DNA from 4 places in the Hydrogenophaga sp. RAC07 genome. Region 3 is predicted to be linked to each of the others. Evidence: predicted binding sites of a transcription regulator. Region 3 holds the regulator's gene; each other region holds the start of a gene.

Region 1 (5,116 bases), 1.3 Mb from region 3:
CCCGATCCACGGCCAGCGCGGCAAGCAGCGCAGCGTGCACAACACCTACTTCACGCTGCCGGTGTTGTTTGCGATGTTGAGCAACCACTACAGCTTCACCTACACGCACCCGCAGAACTGGTTGATCCTGATCGGCATGATGTTCGCGGGCGCGGCGATCCGCCAGTTCTTCGTCATGCGCCACGGCTTCAAGCTGGGCCGCAACAAGCACCCTTGGCCGTACGCGGTGGCGGGCGGGGCGGTGCTGATCGCGCTCATCGTCTGGCTCAAGCCCGCGCCGGTGCAGGCGGTGGCGGTGCCCGACGTGGTGAGCTACGCGCAGCTCAAACCGGTGATCGAGCAGCGCTGCGTCATGTGCCATGGCGAGGCTCTGCAGTCGAAGAACGTGCGGCTCGATTCGCCCGAGGCGCTCAAGCAGCACGCGCAGACGGTGTACCAGCAGGTGGTGGTCGCGAAGCTGATGCCGATGAACAACGCGACGGGCCTCACGGACGAAGAGCGCGCCTTGTTTGCGCAATGGTTCAAGGGTGGCGCTCGGTTGGACTGATGCATGGGCGGGGCGCCTCAGGGGAAATGGCATGTGCGGTACCCTCAAGGCCATCTCACCAACCCGTTGCACACACCATGAAAACGAAAGCCGCCGTCGCCTGGAAAGCAGGCCAGCCCCTCACCATTGAAACTGTCGATCTCGAGGGCCCGAAGTTCGGCGAAGTGCTGGTTGAAATCAAGGCCACCGGCATCTGCCACACCGACTACTACACGCTCTCGGGCGCTGATCCGGAAGGCATTTTCCCGGCGATCCTGGGCCACGAAGGCGCGGGCATCGTGGTGGACGTCGGCCCCGGCGTGACCTCGCTGAAGAAGGGCGATCACGTCATTCCGCTCTACACGCCCGAGTGCCGCCAGTGCAAGTTCTGCCTGAGCCGCAAGACCAACCTGTGCCAGCTGATCCGCGGCACACAAGGCAAGGGCCTCATGCCCGATGCCACCAGCCGCTTCAGCCTCGACGGCCAGCCCATTTTTCATTACATGGGCACCAGCACCTTCAGCAACTACACCGTGGCGCCCGAAATCTCGCTAGCCAAGATCCGCGAAGACGCACCCTTCGACAAGGTCTGCTACATCGGCTGCGGCGTCACCACCGGCATCGGTGCGGTGATCTTCTCGGCCAAGGTCGAGGCGGGCGCCAATGTGGTCGTGTTCGGCCTGGGCGGCATTGGCCTGAACGTGATCCAGGGCGCGAAGATGGTGGGCGCCGACAAGATCATCGGCGTCGACCTGAACCCCGCGCGCGAAGCCATGGCACGCAAGTTCGGCATGACGCACTTCATCAACCCCAAGGAAGTTCCGAACGTTGTTGATGCCATCGTGCAGCTCACCGATGGCGGCGCCGACTACAGCTTCGAGTGCATCGGCAACACCAAGGTGATGCGCGACGCGCTGGAGTGCACGCACAAGGGCTGGGGCCGCAGCATCATCATCGGCGTGGCCGAAGCCGGCGCCGAAATCTCCACGCGCCCGTTCCAGCTGGTCACCGGCCGCAAGTGGGAAGGTTCGGCCTTCGGCGGCGCCCGCGGCCGTACCGACGTGCCCAAGATCGTCGACTGGTACATGGAAGGCAAGATCAACATCGACGACCTGATCACCCACAAGCTGCGCCTGGACCAGATCAACGAAGGCTTCGATTTGATGAAGCGCGGCGAATCGATCCGCGCGGTGGTGGAGTTTTGATGGGCATCGAGACGCTGAGCGAGCACCGGTGCTTTGGCGGCGTGCAGGGGTTTTACAAACACGCCTCCACCGAGATCGGCCTGCCGATGAAGTTCGGCGTGTACCTGCCGCCGCAGGCGCAGCACGGCCCGGTGCCGGTGGTGTTCTTTCTGGCCGGCCTGACCTGCAACGAAGAAACCTTTGCCATCAAAGCCGGCGCCCAGCGATACGCCGCTGAACTGGGCCTGGCCATCGTCACCCCCGACACCAGCCCGCGCGATACCGGCATCGAAGTCGCCGACGCGTCCTGGGATTTCGGTCACGGCGCCGGTTTTTACCTGGACGCCACCCAGGAGCCCTGGGCCAAACACTTCCGCATGGAAAGCTGGATCACCAAGGAATTGCGCGATTTGGTGCTGTCAAATTTCCCGACGCGGCCCGACAGGGTGGGTATTTCAGGCCATTCCATGGGCGGCCATGGCGCCCTGACGCTGGCGCTGCGCCACCCCGGTCTCTACCAGAGCGTGTCCGCCATCGCACCGATCTGCGCGCCCAGCCAGTGTCCGTGGGGGGAGAAGGCCTTCACCGGGTATCTGGGAACTGATCGTGCAGGTTGGGCTGAGCACGACGCCGTGGAATTGATCAAAAGCGGGCGCCGGGTGCTGCCGCTGCTGGTCGATCAGGGGTTGGCGGACAAGTTTCTGTCCGTTCAGCTAAATCCCCAATTGTTGGAGCAGGTGTGTCGTGATTTCGGGCAGCCGCTCGAGGTACGCCGGCATGAGGGGTATGACCACGGGTATTGGTTAATCGCTTCAGTGGTGGCCGATCACATCCGCCACCACGCCGGTGCTGCCTAAGAAATAGGGGTGAATTGCATACGCCTTTCGTGGTCTTCAACTGTCGAATTTGCTTACAGGAGTACAGGGAAGATCTCGTGCGGATTTTCATCTTCCTTGATAATCAAAGACTTTTTGACCTGGCCCTGATCTTGCTCTCAACGTTACGTAGCAGGTCAGTCCGTTCATGCAAGGAGAGTTCAAATGGTTAGATTCATGAAAGCAGCCGCCGCTGCGTCTGTCATCGTGGCGAGTTTCTTCGCAGGCAGCGTGAGTGCTGCCACGGTCTACTGCCCGGACGGCGCTGGTGGCTCACTAACCGCACCGACCAGCGGTCGGTACATCCAGGTGACCAATGCCGCCAACCCCGGTGAGTGCTACTACCAGGATGGAAACCTCGACAGTCCGCTGGTGCCTGGTGGCGATCCTGCTTACGAGGTTGCGGGTTATCAACTCATCGATAAGAACGGCATTCCCGGTACGTTGCTGATTGGCGGCTACGCTAACGGCGCTACGTCCGGCATTTGGCAACTGGCAGCCAACATCTGGAACAGTTATGACCAATTGTTTCTGGGCTTCCACTTCGGCAACGGTGGTGGGTCGCCTGACTCCTTTATCGTCGAATTGGAGGATGGCATGACCAGCGGAGACTGGAGTCTGTTCGCTGTCTCCCCTGACAGACTCAATGGCTTGTCCAATCTCTACTTGTTCACCAAGCCCTGCATCGGTGATGCCTGCGACCCGGGCGAAGTCCCCGAGCCAGGTAGCTTGGCTCTTTTGGGTGGCGCTCTGCTAGGTCTGACGTTGATTCGCCGCCGCCGGACCTAATTAGGCCGCTTCTCCTGGAAAAGCCCGCATGCGGGCTTTTCTGTTTTCTCGCGGGGCCCATCGATAATCAGCGCCTTTGCTCTAGCCTCTTTGCATGCGCATCCGCCACTTCGACCTCATCGCCTTCGACTGGGACGGCACCCTGTTCGATTCCACCGCGCTCATTGCTCGCAGCATCCAGCTGGCCGTCACCGACGTGGGGGGCACGCCGCCCACCACCCAGGCCGCCAGCTATGTGATTGGTATGGGCCTGATGCAGGCGTTGGCGCATGCCGCGCCCGACTTGCCGCCGGAGAAATACCCTCTGCTGGGGGATCGTTACCGCCACCACTACACCGCGCGCCAGCATGACCTGAGCCTGTTTGACGGCGTGTTGCCGTTGTTGGCCGAGTTGAAGGAGCGCCAGCACCTCCTGACCGTGGCCACCGGCAAAAGCCGCCGCGGGCTGGACGAGGTGCTGCGCACGGTGGAGCTGGTTGGCCTGTTTGATGGTTCACGCACCGCGGACGAAACCGCGGGCAAGCCGCACCCGATGATGCTGCACGAACTGATGAGCGAATTCGGTGTGGCGCCAGAGCGCACGCTGATGATTGGCGACACCACGCACGACCTGCAAATGGCGCTGAACGCCGGTTGCGCAAGCGTGGGCGTGAGCTACGGCGCGCACGAACCCGACGCGTTTCACGAACTCAAGCCCTTGTTTGTCGCCCATTCGGTGCGCGAACTGCACGACTGGCTCAACCAACACGCCTGAGGTTCCCATGACGCCACCCACCGACGATCCGGTCCACCCGCTGTGCAACAGCCGCGATCTGGTCGACGGGGGCAGGGCGGTCTCGTTCGATGTGAACTACGCGGGCCAGACCTGCCGCGCATTTGCGGTGCGGTTTCAGGGCCAGCCACAGGCCTACCTGAACCGCTGCTCGCACGTGGCGATGGAGCTCGACTGGCAACCCGACCGCTTTTTTGACGACACCGGCCGCTGGCTGATGTGTGCCACGCACGGAGCGATGTACGAGCCCGCAACCGGTGAATGCCGGGGCGGACCGTGCCGTGGCGGACTGTTCAAGATCGAACTGCTGGAGCTCGATGGGGTGATTCACTGGCGGTCACAATACCACCTCAAACCTGTTGAATTCTGAGAAATCCCCCACCATGAACGACGACAACCTGGGCTCGACGAGCTCCGCCGGCAGCGACCGCCACAACGGTGTGGCCTGGGAGCGCGCCACGCTGGAAAAGCTGGTGTTTGCCACCATCCGCGAGCAGCAAGCCGCGCGCCGCTGGAAGATGTTCACCCGCTTCATGTGGCTGGCTCTCCTGGGCGCGATCGTCTGGTTTGTGTATTCCAGCGCCGAGGTGGGCACGTCGACGAGCACGCCGCACACGGCCGTGGTCGAGATCAAGGGTGAGATCGCATCGGACTCCGAAGCCAGCGCCGAAAACATCGTGGCGGCCTTGCGCTCGGCGTTTGACGACGAAGGCGCCCAGGCGGTGGTGTTGCTGATCAACTCACCCGGTGGCAGCCCGGTGCAGGCCGGCATCATCAACGACGAGATCACCCGCTTGAAGGGGCTGCACGACAAGAAGGTCTATGCGGTGGTGGAAGAAACCTGCGCCTCGGCGGCCTATTACATCGCTGCGGCGGCCGACAACATCTACGTGGACAAGGCCAGCCTGGTCGGCAGCATCGGCGTGCTCATGGACGGCTTCGGCTTCACCGGCTTGATGGAAAAGCTGGG
Region 2 (5,116 bases), 460 kb from region 3:
TTGTACCGTATCGGGGGCCTGGCGGCCCCGAAGGCGGCTCGTTCACCTATGTCTCGGCCGTCGATCTCCTGTCGGGGCGCGTGCCCCCTGCTCGACTGGAAGGCAGGATCGTTCTGATGGGCACGACCGCCCCCAGCCTGAAAGACTTGCGCCTCACGCCCGTGGGCGCCAATTACCCGGGCGTGGAAGCCCACGCCAACCTGATCACCGGCCTGCTCGACGGACACTTGCCGGTGAAGCCCGACTACGCCTTGGGCTACGAGATGCTGGTACTGGTGGCTGCCAGCCTCTTGCTCATCTGGTTGTTGCCGGTCCTGGGCGTCTGGTCCGGCGCAGCGCTGGGCACCACACTCCTCGCCCTGGTGATCGTGCTCAACAGCTGGCTGCAGGTCCGCCACGGCCTGGTGCTGCCGTTGGCGGGCTCCGTGTTGATGATTCTGCTCACGGCCGCAGTTGGCCTGACCCTCCGGTTCTGGGCGGAGCGCGGTCCAGTTGGGCTCCCGAAGCCGCTTCTGGCCAAGCTCTGCGCCATCTACGGAGTGGATCAGATCGCATTTGAACAAGACCGGCAGCGACAACCCGGCCTCGTCTGGCAAGAGCTCGACCGCCTGTGCTTGACGGCGGGGGAACCGCCCAGTCCCATCTACGCCCCACTGGGTGCGAGCGGCGAGTTGGCAACCGACCTGCGAGACGAACTGCGCCAATGGCAACAAGCCCTGCGAGCGTGGCGCGCGCAAGACTGGGATGCGTGCGATGTCCATCTGCTCAACCTCCAGCGGCAAAATGCCAAAAAAGTCCTTTACCGCCTTTATGTCGACAGAGTAGCCTCACGCAGGTTGTTGCCGCTCGATCCTGCTTGGGACGGCGCAGCGACCCTCGATTCGCTTCAAGCTCCGCCATCCCGGACCGGTTCCACCGGCCACACCATGTCAAAGAGTCCATGAGAGTCCGCGTGCTGGGGTGCTCAGGAGCCATTGCCCACGGCTGCCGCACCACCTCGTTCCTGCTCGACCACGACGTGCTGATCGACGCAGGCACCGGCGTGGGCGACCTCACCCTGGACGAGATGGCGCAGATCGACCACGTGCTGCTCACCCATTCGCACCTGGACCACGTGGCTTCGCTGCCCCTCATGCTCGATGCCGTGGCCGCGCGCAGGCTCTCGGCAGGCGCACAGCCCTTGCAGGTGCACGCCTTGCCCGGCACCATCGCCGCACTCAAGGCCCACATCTTCAACAACCTGATCTGGCCCGATTTCTCGGCCATCCCCAGTGCCGATCGCCCACTCATGCGTTTTGTGCCCATTGCTGTGGGCGAGGTGCTGCAGGTGTGTGGCAAGGCGATTGAAGTGCTGCCGGCGGTGCACACCGTGCCCGCGGTTGGTTTCGCCGCCAACACGCCGTCGGGCCACTGGGTGTTCAGCGGCGACACCGGCCGCAACCCCGCTTTCTGGAAACGCGTTAACCAGTTGCCCGTGGCCCTGCTGGTGATCGAAACCGCCTTCAGCGACCGCGAAGAGGCCCTGGCCCAACGCAGTCTGCATCTTGCGCCGGGCCTGCTCGCCGAGGAATTGGCGCACATCGACCCCAGCCAGCACTACCCCATCTACATCACCCACACCAAGCCCGCCGAAACCGGCCTGATCATGGACGAGATCCGCCGTTTCGACGATGTGCCGACCGGTGCAGACAGCACCCGCCACGACATTCGCTGGCTGAGCGCAGGGCAGACGTTCGACCTCTGACAAGGGCAGAAATTGGGTGACAAAAACGGTCGAAGCCGACCGGGGTGACAAAAAATGTCGGTCAAGAACCGACCCAGATGTCACAAACCGTCACTGTGGGGCGGTTAAGCGTGAAATAGGCCGCAAAAAACACCCCAGTTCCGGTTGGCACGCCGTCTGCTCATAGACATGCGTTCCCAACCCAAACCCCCAAGGAGTTTTTTCCATGAAGCGTTCCATGCAAAAAGGTTTCACCCTGATCGAACTGATGATCGTGGTGGCCATCATCGGTATTCTGGCTGCTGTGGCTCTGCCGGCTTACCAAGACTACACCATCCGTGCCAAGGTGTCCGAAGTGGTGTTGGCCGCTTCTCAGTGCCGTACCAGCATCACGGAGACCGTTCAAACTGCGAACGGAGCCACGCTGCCCGCTGCCAACGGGTGGGGTTGTGAGCAGAACATTGCTGGCTCTGCTGCCAGTGCTCCCAGCAAATATGTACTGTCGATCGTGACCACCGAAGCAGGCTTGGTGACGGTGACCACTGGCGCCGCTGCCGACTTGAAGGATGCTGCCAGCAAAACGGTGACGTTGACGCCGTACAAGAGCGACACCGCAGTACTCGTCAACACGGACGTGGGCGCTACTGTGTTCAAGTGGGTGTGTGGCCCAGGCGCGACCAACGGCATGTCGACAAAGTACCTCCCTGGCTCATGCCGCGGAGCCTGATCCCTGGTTGGTTCTGAGTTGGAAGGGGCGCGTGTTCACGCGCCCCTTTTTGTTTTCGTCAATAGGCATCCGAATGTCTGCATCGCTGCCCCTGGCATGGTTGAGCCTCTTCTTGTGCTTGGCTTTTCTATTGCCAAATCACTACTCGCCATGGCTGAGTTTTCACCAAGAGGCGCTGGCGGCAGTCGCGCTAGTGCCTTTAGGTATTTGGGCTGCATGCAAAGTTCAGCGCGTCCCATGGCTGACTTGGCTTTTCCTGGTTCTCGCGGTGACTCCCTTTTTGCAGTGGGCGTTCGGTCTCATCCCGTATGGGGGGGATGCTTGGGTGCATGCCCTCTATTTGATGGCTGCCGTTTGGGCGATGCTCGCCGGCTATGCGATTTCACAGCGTGCCAATACCACCGCAGAACACGATGAGCTTCTGAAGCCCTTGTGGTTGGCACTGATCGCTGCGGCAATCGTGTCAGTAGGGATGGCGGCTCATCAATGGCTCGATCTTGGGCTGAGCGGTATTTTCATTGCAGACCTACCACCAGGAGGGCGCCCGTTTGCCAATTTGGCGCAGCCCAATCACCTTGCTAGCCTACTTCTGTTGGCAATCGTTGGCGTGTGGTACGGTTGGGAAAAGAAGTGGTTAAGTACACCCACGGCATGTTTGGCGCTCGTATATCTTCTAATCGGTACGGTACTTACGGGATCACGCTCCGTTTGGCTGGCGATTGCCTGGTTTGTTCCAGTCGTTGCTTGGGCCAAGGCTCGCTGTGGACTTCGGCTGAAGCTCACTTTCCTGGGCACTTTTGTGCTCTTCTTTTTCGCGTTGAGCTATGCCATGCCAGCGATCGAAGTATGGCTTGTGCTGGCAGATACGGGGGCAGCAGTTGAGCGCCTAGGACAAACGCAATTGCGTATCTTGGCTTGGCGTGCCTTCTTGGATGCTGCCATGTTGGAGCCTTTGTGGGGATATGGCTGGGGTCAAATCGGTGCGGCGCAGTTTCGTGTTGCAGAGGATCACCCCGGACTTACGGACATATTCTTCAATACCCATAACGTAGTACTTGATCTCGTAATCTGGCTAGGTTTCCCAGTGGCAATCCTTTGCACGCTTCTCCTCGTGTGGTGGTTGTTCAAATGCTTGCAGCGCTGTCGTGATGCCAACGCATTTTTGTCGCTGATGGCTGTCTGTATCGTTTTTGGCCATTCGATGGTCGAATTCCCTATCACCTACGCATATTTTCTTGTGCCAACAAGTTTCTGGATGGGAGTTGTCACCGCAGCAACGGAGCCAGCGGCACAAATAGAAAGAACGAAGTTGTACGGTCGAGGACGCTTGGTCGTCGTTGGTGCCAGCTTTGCAACTGTTGCCATGCTGTTGGTTGTCACAAGGGACTACTTGCCCTTTGAAGAAGACTGGCGCGAGCAGCAGTTCGTAGAGGCGCGCATTGAAGGAGCCCGGACCGAGAGCTTGGTACAGCCCCGACTTCTTGATCAGTTGCAGGGGATGATGCAACTGCAAAGGTATTCTCCTTTAACCCATTCCTCTCCTTCAGACCTGCAATGGGTCCAGGACGTTGCAGAGCGTTACCCCTACCCTTCGTTCCGCTACAAATACGCGCTTCTCCTTGCCATGTCGGGACATTCAGAGGCTGCGACTGTGCAACTGCTTGGGTTGTGCGCGGTTTTTTCGCGCATCGTGTGTGAGCAGGTGAAAAAAGATTGGGCAATAGCCTCCGCGAGAGATGCGCGTATCGCGAATGTGGATCTTTCAGGGCTACCTTAAAGGACGGTGGCCCTTTCAGACAAAAACAGGCGATGGATTCAGGAATTTTGTACAGGCGTGTTGTCGGTGCTCTGCCAGCGGGTGGAGTGCACTTACTTGCTACTTTTGTGGTGGCCAGTCTCGCTGCTGCACTAGTGATAGCGGTGTGGTATCCGTACCCTTACGCCTACGTAGCCGGGGGGCGGGAGCTTTTCTTACTTCTGGTGGGCGTCGATCTTGTCTGTGGTCCGGTTCTAACGATGGTGCTCTTTGATCGTCGCAAACCCGTGGCTGAGTTGGTGCGTGACCTGAGTTTTGTTGTTGTCATTCAACTAATTGCACTGGGCTACGGTTTGCACACGGCGTGGCAAGCACGCCCTTTGTTTCTGGTGCATGAGGTGGATCGTTTCAGGGTCATCTCGCGTGCAGATTACTTGGGCGCGGACGTCGTCTCGGCGATCGCCAGTCTGCCGCGAAAGCTCCAGCCCAAATCGCTGGCTGGCCCAGTTCTTGTTGGGACACGTCCAGCGCGGGACAACGATGAGCGCACCAAAGTCATGATGGAGGCCGTGGTGGGCGGTCGAGACTTTTCTCAGCGTCCGGAGTTTTATGTTGAATATAGCGCCACGTACTTCCAAGGGGCCTCGCATAGGGCTCTTGAACTCAGCCGCTTCGTCGATCACTACCCGCAGACGGTCCAAGACGCCAAGGCTGTTCTTGACGCGCATCGGATCGGAATTGAGGAAGCACTGTTCTTGCCGGTAGTCGGCAGGCAATATTGGATTGCCATTCTTGACCGGCAGGGGTCTGTCTTGGGCTACTTGCCAGGCGATGCCTTCGCGGTCCCTTGACCTTCATTGCTCCGCCGTGTGCGCCACAAACCGCCCACTCTTCCCCCCCATCTTCTCCA
Region 3 (5,116 bases):
ACGTCGCGATTTTTCCCGGTCCCTGCTGGCCGCTGGCACCACCGCCCTGGCCGCCACCGGTGGCCTCATCACCCCCGCCTTCGCCCAGCGCGTCGGGCCCAAGGAGGGCACCGACTTCGTGCGCGTGAGCCCCACGGCGCCGGTGGAAAGCCCGGCCAGCCAGATCGAGGTGGTCGAGTTCTTTGCCTACAGCTGCATCCACTGCTTCAATTTCGAGCCGATGTTCGACGAGTGGATGAAGAAGCAGCCGGCCAGCGTGAACGTGCGCCGCATGCCGGTGGCCTTCAGCCCGGCATTTGTGCCGATGCAGCGCCTGTACTTCACCCTGGAAAACATGAAGCTGGTGGATCGCCTGCACAGCAAGGTGTTCCAGGCGATCCATGTGGACCGCCAGCAGCTCACCAACACGCCGGCCATCACCGCCTGGATCGAAAAGCAGGGCGGCGTGGACATGGCCCGCTTCAACGCCTTCTACAACGGCGCCGCCGCCGGTCTGGCCACCAAGGCCACCCAGCTGCAGGAGGCCTACAAGGTGGAAGGCACGCCGTCGCTGGGCGTGGCCGGCCGTTACTACGTCAACGGTCAGGGCCCCCGCACGCTGGTGGTGGCCGATGCGCTGATCGCCGAGGCCCGCAAAGGCTGAGGAGCGCTTCATTCATCAAGAGAAAGCCCGCTCTGCGGGCTTTCTCTTTGAGGCTGGGACCGGGGCGCAGGCGGCTCGCCGCAACTTCTTGAATCGATGTGAGAAAAGAACCGGTAAAGGCGTCGCGCCACCCGTTCGGCCGGCATCACGTCGTTACAATGAATGCAAGTTTCGTGCCCTCAAATCCTCCTGCTGTCACCACCTCCATGCGCCTTCGCCATCCCTTGCTTCTGACCGGCTGCCTTGTGGCGGGCCTGTTGTTTGCCGCAACGGCGCAGGCCGAAAAGGCCGACCGCAACCTGCCGCTGAACGCCGAAGCCGACGCGCTGCGTTACGACGATGCGCGCCAGACCAGCATCTTCACCGGCAACGTGATCATCACCAAGGGCACCATCGTCATCCGTGGTGCCAAGGTCGAGGTGCGCCAGGACGCGCAGGGCAACCAGTTCGGCATCGTCAACGGCAGCCCCGGCTTCTTCCGCCAGAAGCGCGACGGGGTGGACGAGTTCATCGAAGGAACGGCCCAGCGCATCGAATACGACAGCCAGGCCGACACCGTGCGTTTTGTGGGCGAGGCCGTGCTCAAACGCTTCAAGGGCACCCAGCTCAACGACGAAACCACGGGCAACGTGATCGTCTACAACAACACGACCGACGTGTTCACGGTGGACGGTGGTGTGGCCAACCGCACCGCCAGCAACCCCACGGGCCGCGTGCGCGCCATGCTCACGCCCGTGCCCAAAGAGGGCGCGCCCGCCCCCACGCCGGCGCCACCGGCCAACCTGCGCCCCAGCAACCAGCTCGGTGAGGGCCAGAAGTGACAGCGATGCCATCGGCCAAGGCCCTGGGCCCGGACAAGCGCGCCGCGCCGGTGCCCGAGATCAGCCGCCTGGAGGCCCAGGGCCTGCAGAAGGCCTACGGCAGCCGCAAGGTCGTCAAGGACGTGTCGCTCGCGGTCTTCAAAGGTGAAGTCGTCGGCCTGCTCGGCCCCAACGGCGCGGGCAAGACCACCTCTTTCTATATGTTGGTCGGCCTGCTGCGCTCGGACGCGGGGCAGATCCTGCTCGACGGCCAGGCCATCCAGGACCTGCCCATCCACCGCCGCGCGCGCCTGGGCCTGGGGTATCTGCCGCAGGAGGCGTCGATCTTCCGAAAGCTCAACGTAGCCGACAACGTGCGCGCCGTGCTGGAACTGCAGGAAGACGAAGCCGGCAAAACCCTGAGCAAGGCCGCCATCGAGGCCCGGCTCGACGAACTGCTCAAAGACCTGCATGTGGACCACCTGCGCGAGTCGCCCGCGCCGGCCTTGTCCGGCGGTGAGCGCCGCCGGGTCGAGATTGCCCGGGCGCTGGCCACCAACCCGCGTTTCATCCTGCTCGACGAACCCTTCGCCGGCATCGACCCGATCGCGGTGATCGAGATCCAGCGCATCATCGGCTTCCTCAAGTCGCGCGGCATCGGCGTGCTCATCACCGACCACAACGTGCGCGAGACCCTGGGCATCTGTGACCGTGCGTACATCATCAACGACGGTCATGTGCTCACCAGCGGCACGCCGGCCGAGATCGTGGAAAACGCCGACGTGCGCCGCGTTTATCTCGGCGAACACTTCAGGATGTAGGGCCTGTGAAACAAGGCCTGTCACTCAGGGTTTCGCAGCACCTGGCGCTCACGCCCCAGTTGCAGCAATCCATCCGCCTGCTGCAACTCTCCACGCTGGAGATGGCGCAGGAGGTCGAGCAGATGCTCGACGAGAACCCGTTCCTGGAGCGCTCCGAAGACGCCGCCGACCGCGAAACTTTCGGGCTGGAGCAGACCGATGTGCCGGTCAGCGCGGGCGAGCAGATCGCCGAAGCGGCGATCGCGCCCGACATGCCCGAGGCGCCCGGCCCCATGCTCTCCGGCACCGAATCCAGCAGCAGCACGAGCAGCGACACCGGCGAAAGTGATGCCATCGAAGGCAAGCTCGACGGCGCCACGCCGGTGGAAGAAAGCTGGGAGGGCGACGGCACGGTGGAGATGGCGCCCGACGACAGCGAGTGGGGCGGCGATGCCCCCGCGCGCAACAACAATGCGTCGGGCGACGACGACACGGCGAGTGCGGCCGACCTGGCCCGCGCCCACATCAGCCTGCAGGACTTTCTGCACGACCAGGCGCGCTGCCTGCGCCTGTCGGAAGAGGACCGCGCCGCGCTGTATTTCCTGATCGAGTCGCTCAGCGACGACGGTTACATCGAAGACAGCCTGGCCGAACTGGCCGCGGCCTGGCAGGCACTGTCGGGCCGGATGGCCACCGACGACCCCAACGAGGGTCTGGAAGAACGCGAGGCGCTGGAGCAGCGCCTGGCCATGGCCCTGCAACTGCTGCAGCACATGGAGCCCGCCGGCGTGGGCGCGCGCAACCTCGCCGAATGCCTGCGGCTGCAGATCCTGGAGATGCGCAACACGCCCGAAGCCCGCGCGGCCCTGGCCATTTGTGGCCAGTCCATGGAGCTGGTGGCCAAGCGTGATGTGAAGCGACTGTGCAACCTGTGCGGCCTGGACGACGAAACCGTGCGCGGCGCGCTCGGCCTCATCGCGCGGCTGGAGCCCAAGCCGGGCCGCCGCTTCGTCGACGTGGAGCGCAACGTGGTCGTGCCCGATGTCTTGGTGACGCGTGCCGGTCGGGGCTTCAAGGTCCTGCTCAACCCCGAGGTCATGCCGCGCCTGCGCGTGCACGATGCCTACGCCAGCGCCATGCGCCAGAACCGTGGCGGTCGCGACAACGGCGGTGAGGCCGGCCACGCCGCCATGCAGCAGCGCCTGCAGGAGGCGCGCTGGTTCATCAAGAACATCCAGCAGCGCTTCGACACCATCCTGCGCGTCTCCAGCGCCATCGTGGAGCGCCAGCGCAATTTCTTCATGCACGGCGAACTCGCCATGCGCCCGCTGGTGCTGCGCGAGATCGCCGACGAACTCGGCCTGCACGAGTCCACCATCAGCCGCGTGACCACCGCCAAATACATGTCCACGCCGTTCGGCACCTACGAACTGAAGTACTTCTTCGGCTCGTCGCTGGGCACCGAAACGGGCGGCAACGCGTCGAGCACGGCCGTGCGTGCGCTGCTCAAACAGTTCATCGCCGCCGAAGAAGCGGCCAAGCCTCTGTCGGACAACCAGCTCTCCGACCTGCTGCGCGAGCAGGGCATCGAGTGCGCGCGCCGCACGGTGGCCAAGTACCGCGAAGCCTTGCGGATCGCCCCCGCGAACCTTAGAAAATCGCTTTGAACATGGCCCCCACGCTCCGCCGCTTCGCGGGTCGCTGCCCCCCGAGGGGGCTGTTTCGCCTTGGGGCGGCCCGGCGGCGAAACGCCCTTCTATGAATCAACTTCAAGTTTTCCTGCCCTGCGCCGCCGGCGTGGAGGACATGCTCGCCACCGAGGTCAAGCGCATCACCGGTGTGGACGCGCCGCACAAGGCGCGTGGCGGCGTGGCACTGAATGCGTCATGGCGCGACACCATGCGGCTGAACCTGCACAGCCGCCTCACGCAGCGCGTGCTGGTGCAGCTCTGGCACGGCGGCTACCGCAGCGAACAAGACCTTTACCACGCGGCCAGCGAGGTGGCGTGGGAGATCTGGTTCACACCGGCGCAGACCATCAAGGTCGAGATCACGGCGCAGCACAGCCCGCTGACGTCTCTGAACTTCGCCGCGCTCAAGGTGAAGGACGCGATCTGCGACCGCTTCCGCGAAAAGCGCGGCGAGCGCCCCAGCGTGAACACCACCTGGCCCGACGTGCGCATCTACGTGCACCTGACGACCGAGACGGTGAGCCTGTACATCGACACCTCGGGCGAACCGCTGTTCAAGCGCGGCTGGCGCGAGGACAAGGGCGACGCGCCGCTGAAGGAAACCCTGGCCGCGGCCATGATCGCGGCCACCGGCTGGGACGCCTGCGCCGACCAGCCGCTGGACGAGATCGTGCCGCTGTACGACCCCTGCTGCGGCAGCGGCACCGTGGTGATCGAGGCCGCGCAGATCGCGCTCAACATCCCGCCTGGCTACTTGCGCCGCTTCGCGTTCGAGAAACTGCTGCCCTTCCAGCCGCACGTGTGGCAACCCATCCTGGATGAGGCCGAGCGCCAGCAACGCGACTGGCCCGAAGGCCATCCGCCCATCGTCTTCGGCAGCGACGTGTCCTTCCGCATGGTCGACTTCGCGCAGCGCAACGCCGAACGCGCGGGCGTGGCGCACGCCATCGAGCTGCGCGGCGGTGACGCCCTGCAGCGCATGCCGCCGAGCGACAAGCCCGGCGTGATGCTGCTCAACCCGCCCTACGGCGAGCGCATCGCCGCCGCCGGTGTGGCGGGCCAGAGCTCGGAAGACCGCGCCAGCGCACGAGCCCAGCGCGCGGCGCCGCGCGAGCCGCGCACCTTCACGGTCGGCAAGGCGGCTCCGCCCGCGCCCGGCCTGGGGCGCGAGAGTGCGCAGAT
Region 4 (5,116 bases), 1.1 Mb from region 3:
ATATCCAACGTGCCCTCGATCAACGAGAGCAGGTGTTCGCCACCCCGGTTGATCACACGGATGGCCTGCGCGCGGTGCGGCGCCATGCCGGTGTCTTCCTGCAAGAGCTGCGCATAACCCAGGATGCTGTTGAGCGGTGTGCGCAGCTCGTGGCTGATGGTGCTGATGTAGCGCGTCTTGGCCTGGTTGGCGTGTTCGGCCGCCAGGCGCGCCTGCTGCAGGGCTTCGTCGGTGAGGCGGTGCGATTCGATCTCCTGCATCAGCAGGCGCGTCTGCCGGTTCGACTCTTCCTGCGCCACCTCGCGGCTCTTGTGCGCCAGCACCAGCCACCACGCCACCGTGGCCGTGATCAGCAGCAACACGGCGTACACCCGCACGAAGCCCGAGCGCAAGGCCGCGTCGAGCAAGCCGGCGTTGGCCGAGAGACCGATGCGCTGCGCCAGCCCCTGCACCTCCTGGCGGTACAACAAGCCGAGCACCGCCGCGAGCACCGGCGCCATCACGAACATCAGCAGCAGGTAGTGCGCGAGGCCCGCTTCCAGGTAAGGCCAGATCGAACGCGGCAACACGCGCCGCAGCGCGCCCATCCACTGCTCGGAGAGCTTGGCGTGCGGTTTGCAGAGATCGCCACAGCGCGCATCAAGCGTGCAGCAGAGCGAACAGATGGCGCCCTGGTAGGCCGGGCAGTGGGCCATGTCCGGCCCCTCGTATTCACGCTCGCAGATCACGCATCGCTGCACGGCGTGAAATGCCTTGGCTCCCTCTCCCTCTGGGAGAGGGCGGGGGTGAGGGCCCGCGCCCAAACCCACATCGAATTCGCGAGGCATTTCTGAATGTCTGGCAATGTAATACCGCCCCTGTGTGCCCCACGCAATCAAGGGCGCCGTCACAAAAGCCGTCACCATGGCAATCACCGCCGAAAACGCCTCGGCCGTGGGCCCCATCAAACCCATGTGCGCCACGATGGACAAGGCTGAGGCCAGCCCCATCGCGCCCACGCCCACCGGGTTGATGTCGTACAGATACGCCCGCTTGAACTCGATGCCCTTGGGGCTCCAGCCCAGCGGCTTGTTGATCACCAGGTCCGCCACCACCGCCATGATCCAGGCGATCGCGATGTTGGAGTACACGCCCAGCACCTGGCCCAGCGCCTGGAACACGTTCATCTCCATCAGCATGAAAGCGATGAAGGTGTTGAACACCACCCACACCACACGGCCGGGGTGGCTGTGGGTGATGCGCGAGAAAAAATTGCTCCAGGCCAGCGAGCCGGCGTAGGCGTTGGTCACGTTGATCTTGAGTTGCGACACCACCACGAAAAGTGCTGTGGCCGCCACCGCCCAGCCGTAGTCGGCGAACACGTATTCGTAGGCCGCCAGATACATCTGGTTCGGGTCCACCGCGCGGTCGGGCGGCACCATGTGGCTGATGGCGAGGTACGCCAGCAGCGCGCCGCCTAGCATCTTCACCACGCCCAGCAGCACCCAGCCCGGCCCGCCCGCCAGCACACCGGCCCACCAGCGCAGGCCCTTGCCCTTCTCTTTGGCGGGCATGAAGCGCAGGTAGTCGGCCTGCTCGCCCATCTGCGTGATGAGCGCGATGCCCACGGTCAGCGCCGCACCAAAGAGGTGTCAATCAAACAGCGCACCCGCACCGGATTCGCCCCCATATCGCACCACGTTGGTGAATGTTTCGGGCGCCATGACCGCCACCGCCCCAAAAGGCACCACCATCATCACCAGCCACAGCGGCTGGGTCCAGACCTGGAAGCGGCTGATCACCGACACGCCGTGCGTGACCAGCGGAATGACCACCACCGCGCAGATCAGGTAACCCCAGGCGGGCGGAATGTCGAGCGCGAGCTCCAGCGCGTAGGCCATCACAGCCGCTTCGAGCGCGAAGAAGATGAAGGTGAAGGTGGCGTAGATCAGCGAGGTGATGGTGGAGCCGATGTAGCCAAAGCCCGCTCCGCGCGTGAGCAGGTCCATGTCCACCCCGTAGCGCGCGGCGTACACACTGATGGGCAGGCCCGCGAAAAAGATGATCAGGCCGGTGCACAGGATGGCCAGCGCCGCGTTCACAAAACCGTACTGCACCAGCAGCGTGGCGCCCACGGCCTCCAGGATCAGGAAGGACGCGGCGCCAAAGGCGGTGTTGGCCACGCGCCATTCGTTCCATTTGCGAAAGCGCTGCGGCGTGTAGCGCAGCGCGTAGTCCTCCATGGTCTCGCTGCCGACCCAGCTGTTGTAGTCGCGGCGCACGCGGGTGATGCGCTGGGGTGCGTCCGGCCCGGGCTCCTGCCCTGCGGTGGACGCGGCAGCGGTTCGGATGGGAACAATGGGTATGGTTGTCACACGGCATTTCTGCAGCTTTCGTGCCACGCCACCACCCGGGCCCGCTCGGGGCACGGGAATTGCTGACCAGACCACCCAAGCACCACCGGGAACGCACGCACCACCATGGAACTCACGCCCAGAGAAAAAGACAAGCTGCTGATCTTCACCGCCGCCCTGCTCGCCGAGCGGCGCCAGGCGCGCGGCTTGAAGCTCAACTACCCCGAGGCCGTGGCGCTGATCAGCGCGGCCGTGATGGAGGGCGCGCGCGACGGCAAGACCGTGGCCCAGCTCATGAGCGAGGGGCGCAACGTGTTGACCCGCGCCGATGTGATGGAGGGCATCGCCGAGATGATCCCGGACATCCAGGTGGAAGCCAGCTTCCCCGACGGCACCAAGCTCGTCACCGTGCACCAACCCATTCCCTGACTCCTTCACCGAAAGTCCCCATGCGCCTCGCCACCGCCCTCCTCACCGCAGCAGCCTTCTGCGCGCCCGCCCTGGCCCACGAAGGCCATGGCCTGTTCGGCTCCCACTGGCACGCCACCGACACACTCGGCTTCGTGGGGGTGGTGGCCGCCATTGCCGTTGCGCTGTGGTGGTCCAGCGGCAAGCGCTGAAGGAACGGACCATGATTCCCGGCGAACTCTTCACCGACGAGGGCGAGCACGCCCTCAACCCCGGCCGGCGCACGCTCACCCTGGTGGTGAAGAACGGCGCCGACCGACCGATCCAGGTCGGCTCGCACTACCACTTTGCCGAAGTCAATGGCGCGCTCGACTTCGACCGCACCGCGGCCCGCGGCATGCGGCTGAACATCGCAAGCGGCACGGCGGTGCGTTTCGAGCCGGGCCAGCAACGCACGGTGGAGCTGGTGGACTACGCGGGTGACCGCGTCGTGTATGGCTTTCGTGGCCTGACCCAAGGGAGTCTCTGAGCATGGCCACGATTTCAAGAAGCGCCTACGCCAACATGTTCGGCCCCACCGTTGGCGACCGCCTGCGCCTGGCCGACACCGGTCTCATGATCGAGATCGAGAAGGACTTCACCCTGGCCGCTGGTGGCTACGGCGAAGAGGTCAAGTTCGGTGGCGGCAAGACCATCCGCGATGGCATGGCGCAATCGCAGAGAACGCGCGCCGAGGGAGCCGTGGACACGGTGATGACCAACGCCGTCATCGTCGACCACTGGGGCATCGTCAAGGCCGACATCGGTTTGAAAGACGGGCGCATCGTGGCCATCGGCAAGGCCGGCAACCCCGACACGCAACCCGGTGTGGACATCATCATCGGCCCGGGCACCGAGGTCATCAGCTGCGAAGGCAACATCGTCACCGCCGGCGGCATCGACAGCCACATCCACTTCATCTGCCCGCAACAGGTGGACGAAGCCCTCACCTCGGGCATCACCACCATGCTCGGCGGCGGTACCGGCCCGGCCACGGGCACCTTCGCCACCACCTGCACGCCCGGCCCCTGGCACATCGAACGCATGCTGCAGGCCGCCGACGGTCTGCCCATGAACCTGGGTTTTCTGGGCAAGGGCAACGCCAGCCAACCCGCTCCGCTGCACGAGCAGATCAACGCCGGTGTGATTGGCCTGAAATTGCACGAAGACTGGGGCACCACACCGAGTGCCATCAGCAACTGCCTCGACGTCGCCGAAGCCACCGACACGCAGGTCGCGATCCACTCCGACACGCTCAACGAATCGGGTTTCGTGGAAGACACCATCGCCGCGACCAAGGGCCGCAGCCTCTGCGCCTTTCACACCGAAGGCGCGGGCGGAGGCCACGCACCCGACATCCTGCGTGTGGTGGGCGAGGCCAACTTTTTGCCCAGCTCCACCAACCCGACCATGCCCTACACGGTCAACACGCTGGACGAGCATGTGGACATGCTCATGGTGTGCCACCACCTGGACGCCGCCATTCCCGAAGACCTGGCCTTTGCCGAAAGCCGCATCCGCCGCGAAACGATCGCGGCCGAGGACATCCTGCACGACATGGGTGCCATCAGCATGATGAGCAGCGACAGCCAGGCCATGGGACGCGTGGGCGAGGTCATCATCCGCACCTGGCAGGCGGCCGACAAGATGAAAAGCCAGCGCGGCAGCCTGCCCGGTGATGGCCCGCGCAACGACAACTTCCGCGTCAAACGCTACATCGCCAAGTACACGATCAACCCGGCCATCGCCCACGGCATCTCGCACATCGTGGGTTCGCTGGAGGTCGGCAAGTGGGCCGACCTGGTGGTGTGGAAGCCTGCGTTCTTCGGGGTGAAACCCGCGCTCATCCTGAAAGGCGGCAGCATCGCGCTGGCCGCCATGGGCGACCCGAACGCCTCCATCCCCACACCCCAACCTGTGCACTACCGACCCATGTTTGCCAGCTTCGGCGGCGCCATGGCCAAAAGCAGCCTGACCTTCGTCTCGCAAGCCGCACTGGCCGCCGGTGTGGGCGAGCGCTACGGCCTGCGCAAGACACTGGACGCGGTGCGCGGCTGCCGCAGCGTGACCAAGGCCACCATGGTGCACAACAGCCTCTTGCCCAAGATGGAGATCGATCCACAAACCTACGCGGTGCGCGCCGACGGTGTGCTGCTCACCTGCGAGCCCGCCACACGCCTGGCGATGGCACAACGCTACTTCCTGTTCTGAATCACGTCCCCATGCTGCAAGCCTCCAAACTCATCCCTCAGGGCCAGGGCCTCGCGCGCACCATGGTGCAGCGCGCCTCGCACCTGGAACTGGACTGGGATGTCCGCCAGAAGAGCCGCTTCGAC

What was found. Region 3 encodes sigma-54, which starts transcription at its own class of promoters, with help from an activator protein. Its sites were predicted from a motif close to TGGCANGNAANCTGCTTT; they were not measured.
Region 1: BSY239_RS12560 (PEP-CTERM sorting domain-containing protein) is a predicted target of sigma-54. The motif match lies at 2,688-2,705, and genes of this name have one in related genera.
Region 2: BSY239_RS20695 (pilin) is a predicted target of sigma-54. The motif match lies at 1,890-1,907, and genes of this name have one in related genera.
Region 4: BSY239_RS13125 (urease subunit gamma) is a predicted target of sigma-54. The motif match lies at 2,403-2,420, and genes of this name have one in related genera.

The regions. Positions count from the first base shown of each region.
Region 1 is NZ_CP016449.1:2,704,571-2,709,686, reverse strand. Features, by position in the region: gene BSY239_RS12575 (urate hydroxylase PuuD) at 1-547, shown strand, start outside; gene BSY239_RS12570 (S-(hydroxymethyl)glutathione dehydrogenase/class III alcohol dehydrogenase) at 625-1,731, shown strand; gene fghA (S-formylglutathione hydrolase) at 1,731-2,567, shown strand; gene BSY239_RS12560 (PEP-CTERM sorting domain-containing protein) at 2,763-3,374, shown strand; gene BSY239_RS12555 (HAD family hydrolase) at 3,469-4,128, shown strand; gene BSY239_RS12550 (Rieske (2Fe-2S) protein) at 4,136-4,516, shown strand; gene BSY239_RS12545 (S49 family peptidase) at 4,530-5,116, shown strand, end outside.
Region 2 is NZ_CP016449.1:4,427,502-4,432,617, forward strand. Features, by position in the region: gene BSY239_RS20685 (CHASE2 domain-containing protein) at 1-944, shown strand, start outside; gene BSY239_RS20690 (MBL fold metallo-hydrolase) at 941-1,744, shown strand; gene BSY239_RS20695 (pilin) at 1,950-2,450, shown strand; gene BSY239_RS20700 (PglL family O-oligosaccharyltransferase) at 2,524-4,227, shown strand; gene BSY239_RS20705 (hypothetical protein) at 4,260-5,057, shown strand; gene moaC (cyclic pyranopterin monophosphate synthase MoaC) at 5,061-5,116, opposite strand, start outside.
Region 3 is NZ_CP016449.1:3,963,495-3,968,610, reverse strand. Features, by position in the region: gene BSY239_RS18465 (thiol:disulfide interchange protein DsbA/DsbL) at 1-643, shown strand, start outside; gene lptA (lipopolysaccharide transport periplasmic protein LptA) at 850-1,464, shown strand; gene lptB (LPS export ABC transporter ATP-binding protein) at 1,470-2,264, shown strand; gene rpoN (RNA polymerase factor sigma-54) at 2,270-3,910, shown strand; gene BSY239_RS18445 (THUMP domain-containing class I SAM-dependent RNA methyltransferase) at 4,002-5,116, shown strand, end outside.
Region 4 is NZ_CP016449.1:2,818,658-2,823,773, forward strand. Features, by position in the region: partial or broken gene BSY239_RS13120 (hybrid sensor histidine kinase/response regulator) at 1-2,222, opposite strand, end outside; gene BSY239_RS13125 (urease subunit gamma) at 2,460-2,762, shown strand; gene BSY239_RS22460 (hypothetical protein) at 2,783-2,953, shown strand; gene BSY239_RS13130 (urease subunit beta) at 2,965-3,270, shown strand; gene ureC (urease subunit alpha) at 3,273-4,991, shown strand; gene ureE (urease accessory protein UreE) at 5,003-5,116, shown strand, end outside.